Regions from separate parts of the Trinickia sp. Z7 genome, predicted to be linked through region 2. Evidence: predicted binding sites of a transcription regulator. Region 2 holds the regulator's gene; the other holds the start of a gene.
The links. The regulator FNR, encoded in region 2, switches genes on or off when oxygen is low (the NO sensors DNR and NnrR bind a similar motif). The targets are predictions, from matches to a motif close to TTGATNNNNATCAA.

Region 1 (8,201 bases), on a different contig from region 2:
CAGTTACGTCGCCGGCCTCATCCTGCTCGCGGCAGCGCCCTGCACGGCGATGGTGTTCGTCTGGAGCCGGCTCACCGGCGGCGATCCCTTGTTTACGCTGTCGCAGGTGGCGCTGAACGACAGCATCATGGTGATCGCGTTCGCGCCGCTCGTCGGATTGCTGCTCGGCATTTCCGCCATTACGGTGCCCTGGGCCACGCTGCTAACCTCGGTCGTGCTCTACATCGTGATTCCGGTGATCCTTGCGCAGATGCTGCGCAAGGCACTGCTAGGCCGGGGACGAGCTACCTTCGATGCGGCAATGGAAAAGATCGGGCCTTGGTCGATCACCGCGCTGCTCGCGACGCTCGTGCTGCTGTTCGCATTTCAAGGCGAGGCGATCCTCGAGCAACCGCTCGTGATCGCCCTGCTCGCGGTGCCCATTCTGATCCAGGTGCTGTTCAACTCGGCGCTCGCTTACTGGCTCAACCGGGCAGTCGGCGAAAAACACAACGTCGCGTGTCCGTCGGCGCTCATCGGCGCGTCGAACTTCTTCGAACTCGCGGTCGCCGCTGCCATCAGCTTGTTCGGCTTCAATTCCGGCGCGGCGCTGGCAACCGTGGTGGGTGTGCTGATCGAAGTACCCGTCATGCTGCTCGTGGTGCGCATCGTCAATCGTTCGAAGGCCTGGTACGAACGCGCCTAAGGTGTATTCGATGAAACGCTCGCCAATCACGGTTATCACGGCCGCCGCCGTGTTCAGCGCCGCCGTGCTTGCGTCGCCCGCTAGCGCCGAAAGCACCGCACGCCAGGGGGATGTCGCACGGCACGGAGCGCAGGTGATGCCGTTCTCCCTTGCGGCGACCATGCATGTCTTTACGAAGACCGCAGACGGCGGAATCCAGCAGGTTCTCACGAAGAAGCATCCCGACCCGAAGCAGGTCGCGTTGATTCGAGCACATCTTGCCGCAATTGCCCGGGATTTTGCGGCTGGGCATTTCGAGGCGCCGGAGCAGATCCACGGCAAGAACATGCCGGGCCTGCCGGCGTTACGGGCGGCACGGCAGGGCGAGCTCGAGATTCGTTATCGGGACCTGCCCGATGGCGGCGAAATCACCTATCGCAGCGGCGACCCTAGGCTAGTCGCAGCAATACACGAGTGGTTCGATGCACAGGTATCCGACCACGGCCACGACGCAATGGAAGGGCACGATGGCGGCATGATGCAACACCATGGGTCCGATGCCTCGACAGAGAAGTAGTCGGCTAAGGGCGTGACATGGCACGGCGGGGTCGCGCCGCGGCGGCCGAAATATGCGGCAGCGCAAGCGCGCCGACATTAGTAGATTTTCTGCTCGCTCATGAAGTATGACGCCGTTGCGAATATCGATCGTGCCGGCGGCGTCTCCGTGGGCGCAGCTATACGGAGCACACCATCGCAAATCGTTGCGCGTCGTGCGAACGCGAGTTCATCCCGTCGACGTTCCTTCCACGGCAAGAAGGCGGCGCTGACAGCTAAATGGCAGTTACCAACGCCTCTGCCTTGATACCCTGCTTTTAAGCTGCGCGCAGCATCGACGAGCGCATAAGCCGCGCCACCCGCGCGGCGGCGCGACGATCACCCACTCCCTCAATCAGGAGAAGACTCCCCATGCTCGAACTGCGCCCCGGATGCGAATGCTGCGACAAGGATCTCCCGCCGCAAGCCGAAGACGCTCTGATCTGTTCCTTCGAATGCACGTTCTGCGCCGACTGCGCAACGAACGTCCTGCATGGGACATGCCCCAATTGCGGCGGCGAATTGGTCCCACGGCCCCGCCGCCCCGAAAACAAGCTGGCCAACAATCCCCCTTCCAGCGAGCGGGTCTTCAATCCCGAATGCGGCAAGCAGCGCTGAACGCAAGATCGGCCGGCCGGCGTCCACCGGACGCGACCATGAACCGCGGTTCGCTTCTTCGCAAACCCTTGACATATATCACTCGCCCCCGCGCCGAGCGCTGCAACAATACGCCGATCCTGGTCCCCGAGCGTATCGAGCATGCCACCGTCCTTAGCCCCGCACGACATCGGCTTCTCCGACCCAATGACGCATTTGCTGGGTTGCCACGCCGACATTCGCCGCTTCTCCGGCCTGATGCTACGGCTCGATATCCATCTCATCCATTACGGGCCGGACGATACGGCTCGCTCGACGGCGCACGACATCCTCGCCTACTTCGAGCAGGAGGTGCCCCTGCACCACGCCGATGAGCGCGGCGACTTGTTTCCGACGCTGCGGCGCCTGGGCGATGCCGACATCGTGCAATCGCTCGACGCGCTAGACGCCGAGCACGAATCGCTGATGCGCACCTGGCGCGCCGTGCGCGCCTGGCTGCAAGGGGTCCGCGACCGCCGCCCATCGAAGCGCCCCGACCTGCTCGGCAAATTCGCCGCGCGCTACCCCGCCTATGCCGACCGCGAAGAACGAGAAGTATTCGGCGCAATCCTGAGGCTGCCGCGCGATCAACTGCTGTCGCTCGCCGACGGCATGCGCAGACGCAGGACGTTGCGCGGCGCGGGCTGAACGCCCCGCCGTACCGCTGCAACAACGCCTTCAACCCCCCGCGTCAATATGGCGCGAATCCCCCGCAAAGCGCCGCTAAACATCGATTTCTTATAGATGTTTAGCGGCCCGCCCCGCGCAAATCAGCAGTACGCCACCTGCGCACAACCTTTACATAGATCAAAAATCAAACTTATGATTCGGCTTAACATGTATTCGCAATGCATGTTAAAAGCTGCTTCAGCAGGATCGCTTCGCGAATCGGGGCACGTCCCGGCACTTCACCCTCTAGGAGAGAGGATATGCAATCAACACGACGCTTATGGAGATGGCTGGGCCTGGTCTGCCTGCTATCGTTCGCCGCCTTGCTTTGGCTCGGCAGGGAAATCTATCTGGCCGCCCCGCCCATTCCAAGCGCGGTCGTAAGCGACAGCGGTCAAGTGCTGTTCACCGGCGCTCAAGTCACGCGCGGCCAGCAAGTCTGGCTCGCGGCCGGCGGCCAGCAGCTTGGCACCGTCTGGGGTCACGGCAGCTACGTTGCACCCGATTGGTCGGCCGACTGGTTGCACCGTGAAGCGCTGCAACTGCGCGAAAACTGGGCCCAGCAACAATACGGCAAACCGTATGCGGCGCTCACGCCGGACGAGCAAGGCACGTTGGACGCGCGCCTGAAGCGCGAGATGCGGGCCAATCGCTACGACGCCGGCACGGGCCGCATCACGTTGTCCGATGCGCGCGCCAGCGCTGCGCGTGATGTCGCCGCCCACTACGAAGCCTTGTTCGGCACCGATCGCTCGCTCGATACGTTGCGCGACCAATACGCGATGAACGCCGGCTCGGTCCAAAGCGCAGACGATCGCGCCGCGCTCGCCGCTTTCTTCTTCTGGTCGGCTTGGTCGGCAACGACCGATCGTCCCGGGCAAACGGATATCACCTACACGAACAACTGGCCCCACGAACCGCTCGTCGACAACAACCCGACCGTCGCGAACGGCATGTGGTCGATTGCAAGCGTGGTCCTGTTGCTCGCCGGTATCGCCGGCATGATCTGGTATCACTCGGCGCACAGCGACGGCGAAGAGCCCGTCGCGCCGCCCGCGCAAGACCCGCTGTTCAACGTGAAGGCGACGCCTTCGATGAAGGCGACCAAGAAGTACTTCTACGTGGTCATCGGCTTGCTGCTCGTGCAAGTGGGCATGGGCGCCGTCACGGCCCACTATGCCGTCGAGGGTCACAGCTTCTTCGGCTTCCCGTTAGCCGAGGTGCTGCCGTGGGTTGCCAGCCGCACGATTCATACGCAGTTCGGCGTGCTGTGGATCGCGACGGCATGGCTCGCGACCGGCTTGTATATCTCGCCGCTGCTGTCGGGACATGAGCCCAAGTTTCAAAAGCTCGGCGTCAACGTGCTGTTCTATGCGCTGCTGTTCATCGTGGTCGGATCGACTGCGTGCGGCTGGCTCGGCACGCTGCAGCACCGCGGCACCGATTTCGCGTTCTGGATCGGCAACCAAGGGCTCGCCTACACGAGCATGGGTCGCGTCTGGCAAATCCTGCTGTTCATCGGCCTGCTGTTCTGGCTCGTGTTGATGGGCCGTGCATTGATGCCCGCGCTCAAGAACCCGAAAACGAACGGACGCGGCTTGATCGGCATGGTGTTCCTGTCCGCCGCCTGTATCGGCGCGTTCTACTCGACGTCGCTCGCCTGGGGCCAACACACGCACTACTCCATGATCGAATACTGGAGATGGTGGCTCGTGCATCTGTGGGTCGAAGGGTTCTTCGAAGTGTTCGCAACGGCCGTGATCGCACTGATCTTCTCGCGCCTGGGCCTCATTCGAATCGATTCGGCCAACCGCGCCATCGTGCTCGAAACGATCGTGTTCCTCTTCGGCGGCATTCTCGGCACGCTGCACCACCTTTACTTCACCGGCGCTTCGACGGCCGTGATCGCAGTTGGTGCGGTGTTCTCCGCGTTCGAAGTCGTGCCGCTCGCGCTCATCGGGCTCGAAGGCTGGCAAACGTATCGCAAGACGAAGGCGGCGCCCTGGGTTCAAACGTACAAGTGGGCAATTCTCTGTTTCGTCGCCGTGGGCCTGTGGAATACCGTCGGCGCCGGTCTGCTCGGCTTCTCGATCAACCCGCCGATCTCGCTGTACTACGTGCAAGGCCTGAACATCACCCCCGCACACGGGCACGCCGCGCTCTTCGGCGTGTACGGGATGCTCGGCATCGGCCTCATGCTGTTCTGCCTGCGCGGCCTGTCGGCGCGCGAAGCTTGGGACGACTCGCTGCTCAAGCCCGCGTTCTGGCTGCTCAACGTCGGCCTGTTCATGATGGTGTTCTTCTCGATCCTGCCGTCGGGGATCTACGAAGCATGGGCCAGCGTCAGCAAGGGGCTCTGGTACGCGCGCTCGCCTGAAGTCGTGCATGCGCCGATCATGCAGGCCCTCGTTTGGGTGCGGGTGCCCGGCGACATCCTGTTCGCTGTCGGCGTGCTTTACCTCGGGTGGTTCGCCCTGCGCCTGCTGCGTCCCGGCCGGCCGGTCGAAGCGCCCGTGAAGTCCGCGGTGCATCGCGTGTAAATCGCGCCATGCTCGCTTGGTAGGGCTCGTGTTCGCATGACGCCTCGCGACGGCCGGACCCTTGGGTCCGGCCGTCTGGCCATCGAACCTGTTCGGAGAAATGCTATGAATCCCGCATCGATCGCCTCCACCGCGCCGATGACGCGCGAGCTGATCCACGCTGCGCTCACGCAAGTCATCGATCCCGAGATCGGCATCAACATCGTCGATCTGGGCCTCGTCTACGATGTCGAATCGAACGACGAAGGCTGGCGCATCGCCTTGACCATGACCTCGCCCGCGTGCCCGATGGGTCAATCGATCCTCGACGACGTGCGCGCGGTCATCGACACATCGCTCGCGATCGGCACGAGCGTCGACATCGATCTCGTTTGGGAACCGCCATGGGACCCGTCGATGATGAGCGATGCGGCGCGCGATACGCTGGGATGGAGCGACGATTGAACCGGACGCCGCACGCCGTTTCGAAGGCTGCGCCGCTGCGCGTCGCCATGCGGGTTGCGTTCGCCGCGGCGATCGTGCTCACGTTCGCTTGCGGTGTGTTCGCCGGGCTGGCGCGCTTCGGCGTGGCGGCGCCCCCTCATGCGCTCACGAATGCGGTATGGCACGGCGTGCTGGTGCTGCCCATGTTCTTCGGCGCCGTGGTGAGCTTGGAGCGAGCCGTCGCCCTGGGCGGCGGCCGTCATCTTTGCGCGCCCGTGGCCGTCGCCTTCGCGGCCGTGCTGCTGTTGGCGGGCGCGCCGCCCCTATGGGCGCAACTGCTGCTCTTCGCGGGCGCCTCGCTCGCGCTCGCAAGCGTGCTCGGCTTGGTGCGCCGCCACACCGAGCTGCATCTGGCGATACTCGCGCTCGGCGTATCGAGCTGGTGGTTCGGCGATCTGCTCTGGCTCACGAGCGCCACGCCGCTTGTCGCCGTGCCGAGCTGGGTCGCGTTTCTCGTCTTGACCATCGCGGCGGAACGGCTCGAGCTGACACGCCTGCGGCCCACGCCGCGGCGCGCGCGGGCCTGGTTCGTGACGATCGTCGTCGTCTTGCTCGCCAGCGTCGCATGGGCCTGGCTCATGCCCAACGCAGGCCTGCGCGGTTTCTCCGCATGCCTGATCGCACTGGCCGCGTGGCTCACGCGCTACGACATCGCGCGCGTCACGGTGCGCCAACGCGGCCTGACGCGCTTCATCGCGGTGTGCTTGTTGTCAGGCTATGGATGGCTGGCGCTGAGCGGCGCGCTAGGCGTGTTCGGCGCTTGGCGCGTTGGCCACCCTTGGCACGACGCTGCGTTGCATGCGCTCACGCTCGGCTTCGTGATTTCGATGGCGCTCGGCCATGCACCGATCGTGCTTCCAGCGGTCGCACGCCTGCGTGTGAGCTATCGCCCCGTCTTCTACCTGCCGCTCGTCGCGCTCCATCTCGCGCTCGGCGCGCGCGTGGCCGGCGCGCTCTTGGATGCGTTCCCCCTGCGCCGCGCCGGCGCCATCGGCAATGCAATCGCGCTTGCTTTGTTCGTCGCCGTCATGGCGCGGGCGGCTTGGACCGCGCGCACCGAGGCGCGCATCGTCTCGCACAGGAGGTGACGTAAGAACTCTGCACCCCTAACCACTTTCTTTATCGATTACCTGTGACGCGCTTCTCGGCGCGGACGCATTTTTCCTTTGATTTGCATATCGGAGTCAAGCATGGCCCACCCTTCCCTCGACGCCACCTATCTGTTCGATGCCCGCGGTATCGCCAAGCGCTTCCGTCACGCCGCTATCTTTGCGGCACTGGAGACGCTCGATCACGGCGAAACGATGCGCTTCGTCAACGATCACGATCCACTCCCGCTGCTCAACCAAATTCAGCAGCGCTACGGCGACCAAGTCCGCATTCAGTACGTAGAGCGTACCCCTGAGCGGATCGCCATCGACTTCGGCATCTGGCTCACGGCAAACGAAGGCGCCCCCGCCGAGCAAGCCTCGGCAGGCGGCTGCGCCGGCGGTGGCGCCGGCAGCTGCGGCTGCAGCGGCGGCTAAGCGGCTCGGCCACCGGGCCACGGCAGGCGAGCGCCGAGCGCGCTGCCGCCACGGCAATCGGTCGCGCACCGCTTGGGGGCGCGACCGCTCGAAACTTAATCCAGGTCAAGTAGACGCGATAATGCCGATCACCGGCATTGACCCCACCATATATGGTGCATACGATGAGCAACATCACAACATATTGTGCTCATCGAGGACCGCATGGAACGCCAGCCCACGCTTGACCGTCTCACCCAAGCCATTCGTCTCGCGCCAGCGGCCGATCGGTCCAAGCCTTTCGTCGAAGTGGGTTCCGCCATCGACGAATATCTCGACCGCTTGGACTGGCGCGTCAATGCGAACGCCAACCAGGGCTACTCCCTGGGCGGGTTGATCCTCAACATCTCGGGCAAGCTCGTCGCCAACTATTGGCTGAGCCATATTTATCCGCCCGCCGTGGGCGAAGCGCATCGCAATGCCGATCTGCATATCCACGATCTCGACATGCTCTCGGGATACTGCGCCGGCTGGTCGCTGCGCACTTTGCTGACCGAGGGGCTCAACGGCGTGCCGGGCAAGGTCGAAGCAGGCCCGCCCAAGCATATGTCCAGCGCCGTCGGGCAAATCGTCAATTTCCTCGGAACGCTGCAGAACGAATGGGCCGGCGCGCAAGCGTTCAGCTCGTTCGATACGTACATGGCGCCGTTCGTGCGCAAGGACGGCCTGCGCTACGACGAGGTTCGCCAATACATTCAGGAACTCATCTACAACCTGAACGTGCCTTCGCGCTGGGGCACGCAAACGCCATTCACGAATCTCACGTTCGATTGGGTATGCCCGGAAGATCTGCGCGAGCAAGTGCCCATCATCGGCGGCAAAGAGGTGGACTTCACCTACGGCGAGCTGCAAGCCGAGATGGACATGATCAACCAGGCCTACATCGAAGTCATGCAGGCCGGCGACGCAAAGGGCCGCGTCTTCACGTTTCCGATCCCGACCTACAACATCACGGCCGATTTCGACTGGACGAGCCCCAATGCGAACCGGCTGTTCGAGATGACGGCGCGTTACGGCCTGCCGTACTTTCAAAACTTCATCAATTCGGAA
Region 2 (8,201 bases):
CGATACGCTTGGGCATCGCCGGGCTCGGCGAGCAGCGGCAGCGCACGGTCGCAGCGCAGTAAGCATTCTCACAGGCCGGCCGGCTAGAAACTCGCGCGCCGCACGCGCGCGGGTGCTGTTGCGGCGCGAGGCGGCGATCGCAGCGTCAGAGGCTTTCGTCGTCGGCGAACACGCTGTTCTCCGCCAATATGGGTTCTTCGTCCACGCACTGGACGTGCCAATGGCCGCGCGCCTTGATGCCGCACAGTTGTGCGCCGCCCGTTTCGCCCTCGAACGGGCCTTCGTCGTTCTCCAGATCGAATCCAGTCAACTCGCAGATCGCCTCGCCATCGCGCGCCCTGCACAGGCGCGTCGATCCGGGCTGCGACTCGACGACGCCCCACGTCGGCAGATCCAATCCGAAGTGGCTCTCGCGCGACCATCTGCGCGCGTCGCGATCGATCCAGACGATCGCGTAGGCGCAGGGATTGATCTCGTCGAACGTACTGAGATGGATGGTGATGCGCATCGTCATGTCCTCCTCTTACTGCGTTCGGTTCGGGTTCCGGTGCTCGGTGGCCGGGCATCCCCGGGCAAGGGATAGGCCGAGCTGCGTTGCCTCGCTGTTACGCTTTACGAACGATGATCGCCCGATGTGCATGCCCGCGCCTTGCGCTGGGTCAAGATGAGGCGGCCTGATTGCGCTCAAATGGACGAGGAACGCGATTCGTGGGTAGACGAATATGCGGCGCGCATGCGGCAGGAACGCAAGGAGAAGAGCGATATGCGAGCGATGGTGTACGACGGGCGTTCGCCCGTGCTGCAATTGCGCGATTTGGCCGAGCCGCAGGCCGGGCCCGGCCAGCTTTTGATCGAGGTGCATGCCTGCGGCGTTTGCCGCACCGATCTGCATGTGGTCGATGGCGAATTGACCCGGCCGAAGACGCCGCTCGTGCCCGGGCATGAGATCGTGGGCGCGGTGGCCGCGCTCGGCGATGGCGTGAAAACGTTCGCCGTGGGCGATCGGGTAGGCGTGCCCTGGCTAGGCCATACATGCGGCCATTGCCCGTATTGCGGGCGGGGAAAGGAAAATTTGTGCGACGCGCCGCAGTTCACGGGATATACGATCGATGGCGGCTATGCCGAACGCACGGTCGCCGACAGCCGTTATTGTTTTCATTTGCCGGCGCGCTATACCGACGTCCAGGCGGCGCCGCTCCTGTGCGCCGGGTTGATCGGCTACCGGGCGTTGTCGATGGCCGGGGATGCGCATCGGATCGGCCTCTACGGCTTCGGCGCGGCCGCGCACATCGTCGCGCAGGTGGCGCGGCATCAGGGGCGGGAAGTCTATGCGTTCACGCGCGCAGGCGATACGGCGGCGCAAACGCTCGCAAGGCGCCTGGGCGCGCATTGGGCCGGCTCCAGCGCCGAGCCGGCTCCGGCGCCGCTCGACGCCGCGCTCATTTTCGCGCCCGTCGGCGCCTTGGTGCCGGCGGCATTACGAGCAGTGGTCAAAGGCGGGGTGGTCGTCTGCGGCGGGATTCATATGAGCGATATCCCGTCCTTCCCCTACGACGATTTGTGGGGCGAGCGCCGGATCGTCTCGGTGGCCAATCTCACGCGCGAGGACGGCCATGCGTTCATGCGGCTCGCCGCGGATATCCCGCTCGAGATCGAAACCACGGTCTATCCGCTGGCCGAAGCGAACCGGGCGTTGGCCGATCTTCGGGAAGGGCGGCTCTCGGGCGCCGCGGTGCTCGATGTCCGCGCGTAACGCGCGTTTCCGGGAGGCGTCCAGGGTGCGGTAAGCGCGCCTTTACACTCGGTTCAGCGCCTCGAGGTTGACGATGCGGATTTGCTTGCCGTGCGTCTGCAAGAGCCCGTCGCGTTGGAACTTCGAGAACATGCGGCTCACGGTTTCGAGCTTCATGCCGAGGAAGTTGCCCAGCTCTTCGCGCGTCATGCGCAGGTTGAATTCGGCTGCGGAATAACCCCGCGCCTTCATTCGATTCGACACATTGAGCAGGAAGGAGGCGACCCGCTGCTCGGCGCTCATCGTGCCGAGCAACATCATCAGCGACGATTCGCGCACGATTTCGCCGCTCATCATGCGCAGCACTTGCTGCTGAAGCGGGCGCGATTCGGCGCACATCGCTTCGAGCGGCGCATACGGAATGATGCAGACGCTGCCGTCTTCCAGGGCGATCGCGTCGCTGCTGTGCGACTCGGTGCCGAGGCCGTCGAGACCCAACACTTCGCCGGCCAAATGAAAGCCGGTGACTTGCTCGCGACCGTCTCGATGCATGACGACCGTTTTAAAAGAGCCGGCGCGAATGGCATAAATGCTCTGGAACGGATCGTTCGCACGGTAGAGCGTGTCCCCGCGCTTGATATGGCGCGTGGCGCTGACGATCGAATCGAAGCGCACGAGTTCCTCGGCATCCAACGTGCACGGCACGCAAGCCGAGCGCATCGAACAGGTGGCGCAGTGCTGCGCGGGGCGTGCGGCCTTGATGGAGCGTGGGGCAGCGCAGGCGCGCGCCGCGCATGCCGGGGCGCTTGCCGTAGCAGGTACCGCGACGCCGTCGGCGAAAACTGCTTCGTTCAGCATACGACCTCCGTCGAAAGGGACGCATCGCCAAGTGGCGCGCGCTGGTTCCTGATTCACCATCCCAGTATCGGCGGTAAGGTGTTTGAAAAAAATCGGCGCTGTATGAAACTGCGGTAAGTGTTGACGAAGCGTCGTAAGGATTTTCCTACAGGCGTTCGAGGAGAAATGGGAAAGCCGGGCCCGCCCACCCGGGGACCGGCGCGATCGATTGCGCGAGAAGGGCCGATGGTTGCGCGCACAATCATTCGCGCGACTCGCCGCCCGCTGGGGTATTACTCGCCCAAAACCGCCGCAATACCGGATGAATCGCCTGATGCCACCGCGGCCCGGTGAACAGGTCGTAGTGATCGCAGTCGTCAATGGTCAGACGCATGCGCTTTTCGTCGGGCACGCCCGTGCAGAGTGCGTGCGCCGCATGGGTCTGACCGGCGCCGGTGATGTCGTCGCGATCGCCCTCCACGGTGCAAAGCGCCGTCGCATGCAGCGCCGCGGGTCTCACGTGCCTCGCACCGACCGACCATGTGCCGCGCGCCAAGCGCTGCTCCTGAAAGACGATGCGCAGCGTGTCGAGGAAGTAGTCCTCGTCCATGTCCAGCACGGCGCAATACTCGTTGAGCGAGCGCAGCGCCGAGGCGATGGCTTGCGGGCCGCCCGACAGCCGGCTCGTCCAATAGCGCGATTCGAGGGCCAACTGTCGATGCGGATGCGCCGCGACGATCGCGGCGTGCTGGAGATATCCGGGGTAGATGCGGCGTCCGACGCCCGCGTACCCGTTCGGAACGGTATCGATGAGCGTGCGGCGGAACCATTCGATGTCGTGGGTGGTTGCGAGCCGGTCGATCATCGTTGGGCTCAGGCGCGAGTCGATCGGCCCGCCCATGAGCGTGACGGACAGCGGGGCCCGATGCTCCCCTGAACCGGCGACGAGCGCCGACGCCGCAAGCGCGGGCGGCGCGGCTTGGCAAACCGCCATCACGTGGACGCCCCGGTTCGCAAGAAGGCGTAAGAAGCGTTCGACGGTGAGCGCGTAATCGTCGAGGCCGAATTTACCTTGCGCGAGCGGCACGTCGCGTGCGTTGGCCCAATCGGTGACGAACACATCGGCGTCTTCGAGCACCGTTTCGACCGTCTCGCGCAGCATCACGGCGTGATGTCCGGCAAGCGGCGTCACGAGCAGGACGCAGGCGCGCGCGCGCGGCTCGGCCGCGTGTGCGGTTGTGTCGGCACGGCGGCCGCGGGCCGGCTCGGCGGCGTTTGCATGCGCCGCTCGTTCACGCGTGGTGCGTCGTTGGTGCGGATCATGCGCGGGCGAGGGGGCGCCTTCTCGCTCGAATGCGCGCAGCGCGCAAAAAGGCGTGCGATCGACGACCGTCTCGCTCACCGAAACGGTCTGGCCGCCGATCTGCACCGATGCGATCCCGAACGGCGGCGGTTCCGGCGTCGCCTGCAATAGACGGTAGAGCCAATCGCAGCCGGGCGGCCCGACGCGCGCGAGCCGCGCCGCGTCTTCGTTCTGCGCGGCCGGGTGCGCATTGCCGGTAACCGCCGCGAAGCCGCCCCAGGGTGCGGCGACGAGCGAGGCCCATGCGTCGACCGAGCGCATCAGCGCGCGTTGCGATTCGAGCCACTGATAGAACATGGTCGCCTCCGCCGGTGGGCCGCACCGTGTGCGGCGTCCGGCGCTACTGCGCCGCCGAAGCGCCGGATCGAGAAGGGCGCCGCCCCGCGGCGACGCTCGAGCGGCGCAAGCTCGCCGCGTGAGCTATTGTGCGGACGCTCGAAGGCCGCTGGCAACCCCGCCGTTCGACGCGGCCGAGGCGGCCCGATGGCACGGCGTTCGGTCTAAATTGCCGTTGACCATCGCACCTGTTGTACTATTGTGCGTTTTTGTCCAACGTAACCAGTCACGCATGCTCGATTTCTTTCGCAACCACAAGCGCCTGATGATGCTCATGCTCGTCCTCGTCATCGTGCCGGGGCTGGGTTTCGTCGGTATTCAAGGCTTTCGCAACTTCTTCGACGAAAGCGCGAACGTCGCGAGCGTGAACGGGCACAAGATCACCCGTGCCGAATTCGACAGCGCCATGCGCCAGCAGCTCGACCAGGCGCGCCAGTTTCTCGGCGCGCAGTTCGATGCGAAGGTGCTCGATACGCCCGCGCGCCGCAGTGAATTGCTCGACAACCTGATTCAGCAACGCGCCTTGGCCGACGAAGCGCAGCGCGAGCATCTCACGGCCTCGGACGACGCCGTGCGCCGCGCACTGCTCTCCGATCCCGTCATCTCGTCGCTGCGCAAGCCGGACGGCTCGATCGACATCGATCGCTACAAGCAACTGCTCGCGATGCAAGGCATGACGCCGGAGCAGTACGACGAGCGCGTGCGCTACGGGTTGGCCTTGCAGCAAATTCCGGAAAGCATCGAAGCGAGCGCGTTCACGCCGAAGTCGCTCGCCGAGCACGTCGCGCAGCTTGCGCAAGCGCAGCGCACGGTGCAAGCGCTCGTGCTCCATGCGAGCGATTACGCATCGAAGGTGCAGCCCACCGATGCGCAGCTCTCGGCCTACTACGACGCGCATCGCGCCGATTTCGCGACGCCTGCCACGGCGAAAATCGATTACCTCGTCTTGTCGCCCGCGACGCTCGCCGCCGCGGTCTCGCCGAGCGAGGCCGATGCGAAGAAGTATTACGACGAAAACATCGCGCATTACACGACACCGCGCGAGGTGCGCGTGAGCCAAATTCTGATCGCTTCGCCCAAATCGGCAAGCCCGGCCGACGACGCCAAGGCGAAGGCCAAAGCCGAGTCGGTGCTGGCCGAGGTCAAGGCGCACCCGGATCAGTTCGCGCAGATCGCTGAAAAACAATCGCAAGATCCGGGGTCCGCGGCAAAGGGCGGCGACCTGGGCTGGTCCACGAGCGGCGTCCTGACCGGCGAAAAGGCGTTCGATACGGCGGCAATGGCGTTGAACAAGGACGAAGTGGGCAATGTCGTGCATTCGGCGTTCGGCTATCACATCGTCAAAGCCACCGACGTCAAACCGGCGGCGACCAAGCCGTTCGACGAGGTCAAGGACGCGATCCTCAAGGATTTGAAGACGCAACTGGCCACGAAGGCATACAGCGACGATGCCGATGGCTTCACGTCGACTGTCTATGAGCAGGCGAAGAGCCTGAAGCCGGCAGCCGATAAATACAAGCTGACGGTTCAAACGGCGACGGTCACGCCCAAGCCCAATCCGGCGTTGCCGCCCGACAGTCCGCTCAACAATCCGAAGTTCCTCGCGGCCGTGTTCTCCGACGATTCCGTGAAGAACCACAACAACACGCAAGCGATCGACGTCGGCAGCAACACCTTGATTGCGGCGCATGTGAACGACTACAAGGGCGCTGCCACGCCGCCGCTCGCTTCGATCAAAGACGCGGTGAAGGCGAAGTACGTGGCGGAGCAGGCTGCCGAATTGGCGCGCAAGGATGGCGCGGCCAAGCTCGCCGATCTGCAAAAGTCGAAATCGACGGCCGGCTTCGGCGCCGAACAAAAGGTCTCGCGCAGCGATGCGCAAGGCATCTCGCCGCTCGCGCTCAGCGCGATCTTCAAGGCCGACGAAACGAAGCTGCCCGGCTATGTCGGCGTCGATCTCGGCAGCGACGGCTATGCGATCTACCGTATCAACGCCGTCTTGCCGCCGGCGCCGATCGATTCCAACCGCCTGGCCGCGGCCCAGCACCAACTCGCTCAGATCGACGCGCAGGCGCAGTTGGAGGCGTATGTAGCGTCGCTGCGCAAGCGCTCGAGCGTGAAGACGTACGGCTCGCTCGGCGCGTCCGCGTCCGATTCGCAGTAGGCGAGAAGCGATCACGTAGCCCGCGGCGAAGGCTGATCGGCGCATGGCGCCGGCGTGTCGCCCGTTAGCTGCGGGGTTTTAGGACTGCGGTTGCAACACGCCCGGCACCGAAAAGCGCACCTCGCGGTGCGCTTTTCATTTGATGCCTGTGTGCCTGAATGGGCCGGCCGCCGCCCCTTCGAAACCTTCCCGCTATCGTGGCGATCAACGGGCGTGTGCGCGCAGCAGCGGTGCGAGCACGGGCCAGACGTTATCGAGCAAGAAAGGCTGTGCTTGCTGAGTCGGATGCATTTGATCGGACTGGAACATGTCCTGCCGGTTTTCGATGCCGGCGAGCAAGAAGGGCACGAGCTTGACGTTCATGTCGCGGGCCAGATCGCCGTAAAGCCCATGGAATCGTTGCGTATAACCTTGGCCGTAGTTGGCCGGCACGTACATGCCCACGAGCACGACCTTCGCATGCCCCTGCTGCGCCTGCTCGACGATCGTGCGCAGGTTGTCTTGCGTCGTCGATAGCGGCACGCCGCGCAACGCATCGTTCGCCCCCAGCTCGACGATGACGATGGACGGTTTGAGCCGCGCCATCAATTCGGGCATCCGCGCGCGTCCGCCGCTCGTCGTGTCGCCGCTGATGCTTGCGTTCGCAACGCTATAATCGATGCGCTCATCGGCCAGCCGCTTACGCAAGAGCGCGACCCAACCCGTATCGCGCGGCAAGCCGTACTCCGCGGAAAGGCTATCGCCTAGCACGACGATCGTGGGCCTCTGCGCTTCGGCACCATGGGCCGGCGCGGCGGCGAACGGCGATGCCGCGACCGATGCGATGAGGGCGAAAGCCACGAACGCGGCGGCACACGCCGTGCCGACAATCCAGCGACGCTTGTTCATGCCAGAAAACACGAATGCCATTATCGAAGTGCGCAGTTTAAGCAAGCGGGTCAAGGATGCAACGGGCGAATTGACGATACTCGACGATGTCGATCTGGATGTCGCCGCTGGGACGAGCGTCGCGATCGTGGGCGCATCGGGATCGGGCAAGTCGACGCTCTTGGGTCTACTCGCGGGCTTGGACAATCCCACCTCGGGTTCGGTTCGATTGCTCGGCCACGACCTGGCCATGCTATCGGAAGACGAGCGAGCGCGCCTGAGGAACGGCGCCATCGGCTTCGTCTTCCAGTCGTTTCAATTGATGCCGCATTTGACCGCGCTCGAGAACGTGCGTTTGCCGCTCGAACTGCAAGGCGGCATCGACGCGCGGGAGGCTACGGCGCGCGCCAAGGCATTGCTGGAAAAAGTCGGGCTGGGCAAGCGCACGCGGCACTATCCGAAGCTGCTTTCGGGCGGCGAGCAACAGCGCGTTGCACTGGCTCGAGCGTTCGTCACCCGTCCGGCCATTTTGTTCGCCGACGAGCCGACGGGCAGCCTCGACGCCGCCACGGGAGCCGCGGTGATCGATCTGATGTTCGAATTGAACGCTGCTCAGGGCGCGACGTTGATCCTCGTCACGCACGACGCGGAGTTGGCGCGCCGCTGCGCACACACCGTGACGATCGAGGCGGGCCGAGTGGTGCGGCACGCCTGCCTTGGCAGTTAGGGTCCTCCGTACGGCGACCCTAACCTTCGCTTGGCGATCAGCCGCGCTTGGCCGCCTTGCGTGCCCGTTCGATCAACGCGGAGGTGGACGAGTCGTGCCGGCTGGCGTCGAACGCGGCTGCCGTGAGATCGGCTTCGACCACCTTGCCGAGTATCTTGCCCAACTCGACGCCCCA

Region 1: QQS38_RS06575 (hemerythrin domain-containing protein) is a predicted target of FNR. The motif match lies at 1,945-1,958, and genes of this name have one in related genera.

Annotation. Positions count from the first base shown of each region.
Region 1 covers NZ_JAUEQW010000003.1:23,694-31,894, reverse strand. Annotated here, with positions in the region: gene arsB (ACR3 family arsenite efflux transporter) at 1-685, shown strand, start outside; gene QQS38_RS06585 (aspartate carbamoyltransferase) at 696-1,241, shown strand; gene QQS38_RS06580 (DUF1272 domain-containing protein) at 1,631-1,876, shown strand; gene QQS38_RS06575 (hemerythrin domain-containing protein) at 2,018-2,542, shown strand; gene QQS38_RS06570 (nitric-oxide reductase large subunit) at 2,824-5,103, shown strand; gene QQS38_RS06565 (metal-sulfur cluster assembly factor) at 5,209-5,547, shown strand; gene QQS38_RS06560 (hypothetical protein) at 5,595-6,674, shown strand; partial or broken gene QQS38_RS06555 (DUF2249 domain-containing protein) at 6,777-7,016, shown strand; gene QQS38_RS06550 (ribonucleoside triphosphate reductase) at 7,317-8,201, shown strand, end outside.
Region 2 covers NZ_JAUEQW010000001.1:109,191-117,391, reverse strand. Annotated here, with positions in the region: gene QQS38_RS00520 (ureidoglycolate lyase) at 1-62, shown strand, start outside; gene QQS38_RS00515 (DUF3564 family protein) at 146-514, opposite strand; gene QQS38_RS00510 (zinc-dependent alcohol dehydrogenase family protein) at 764-1,753, shown strand; gene fnr (fumarate/nitrate reduction transcriptional regulator Fnr) at 1,796-2,590, opposite strand; gene phaZ (polyhydroxyalkanoate depolymerase) at 2,832-4,229, opposite strand; gene QQS38_RS00495 (SurA N-terminal domain-containing protein) at 4,501-6,432, shown strand; gene QQS38_RS00490 (arylesterase) at 6,637-7,320, opposite strand; gene QQS38_RS00485 (ABC transporter ATP-binding protein) at 7,319-8,026, shown strand; gene pgi (glucose-6-phosphate isomerase) at 8,064-8,201, opposite strand, start outside.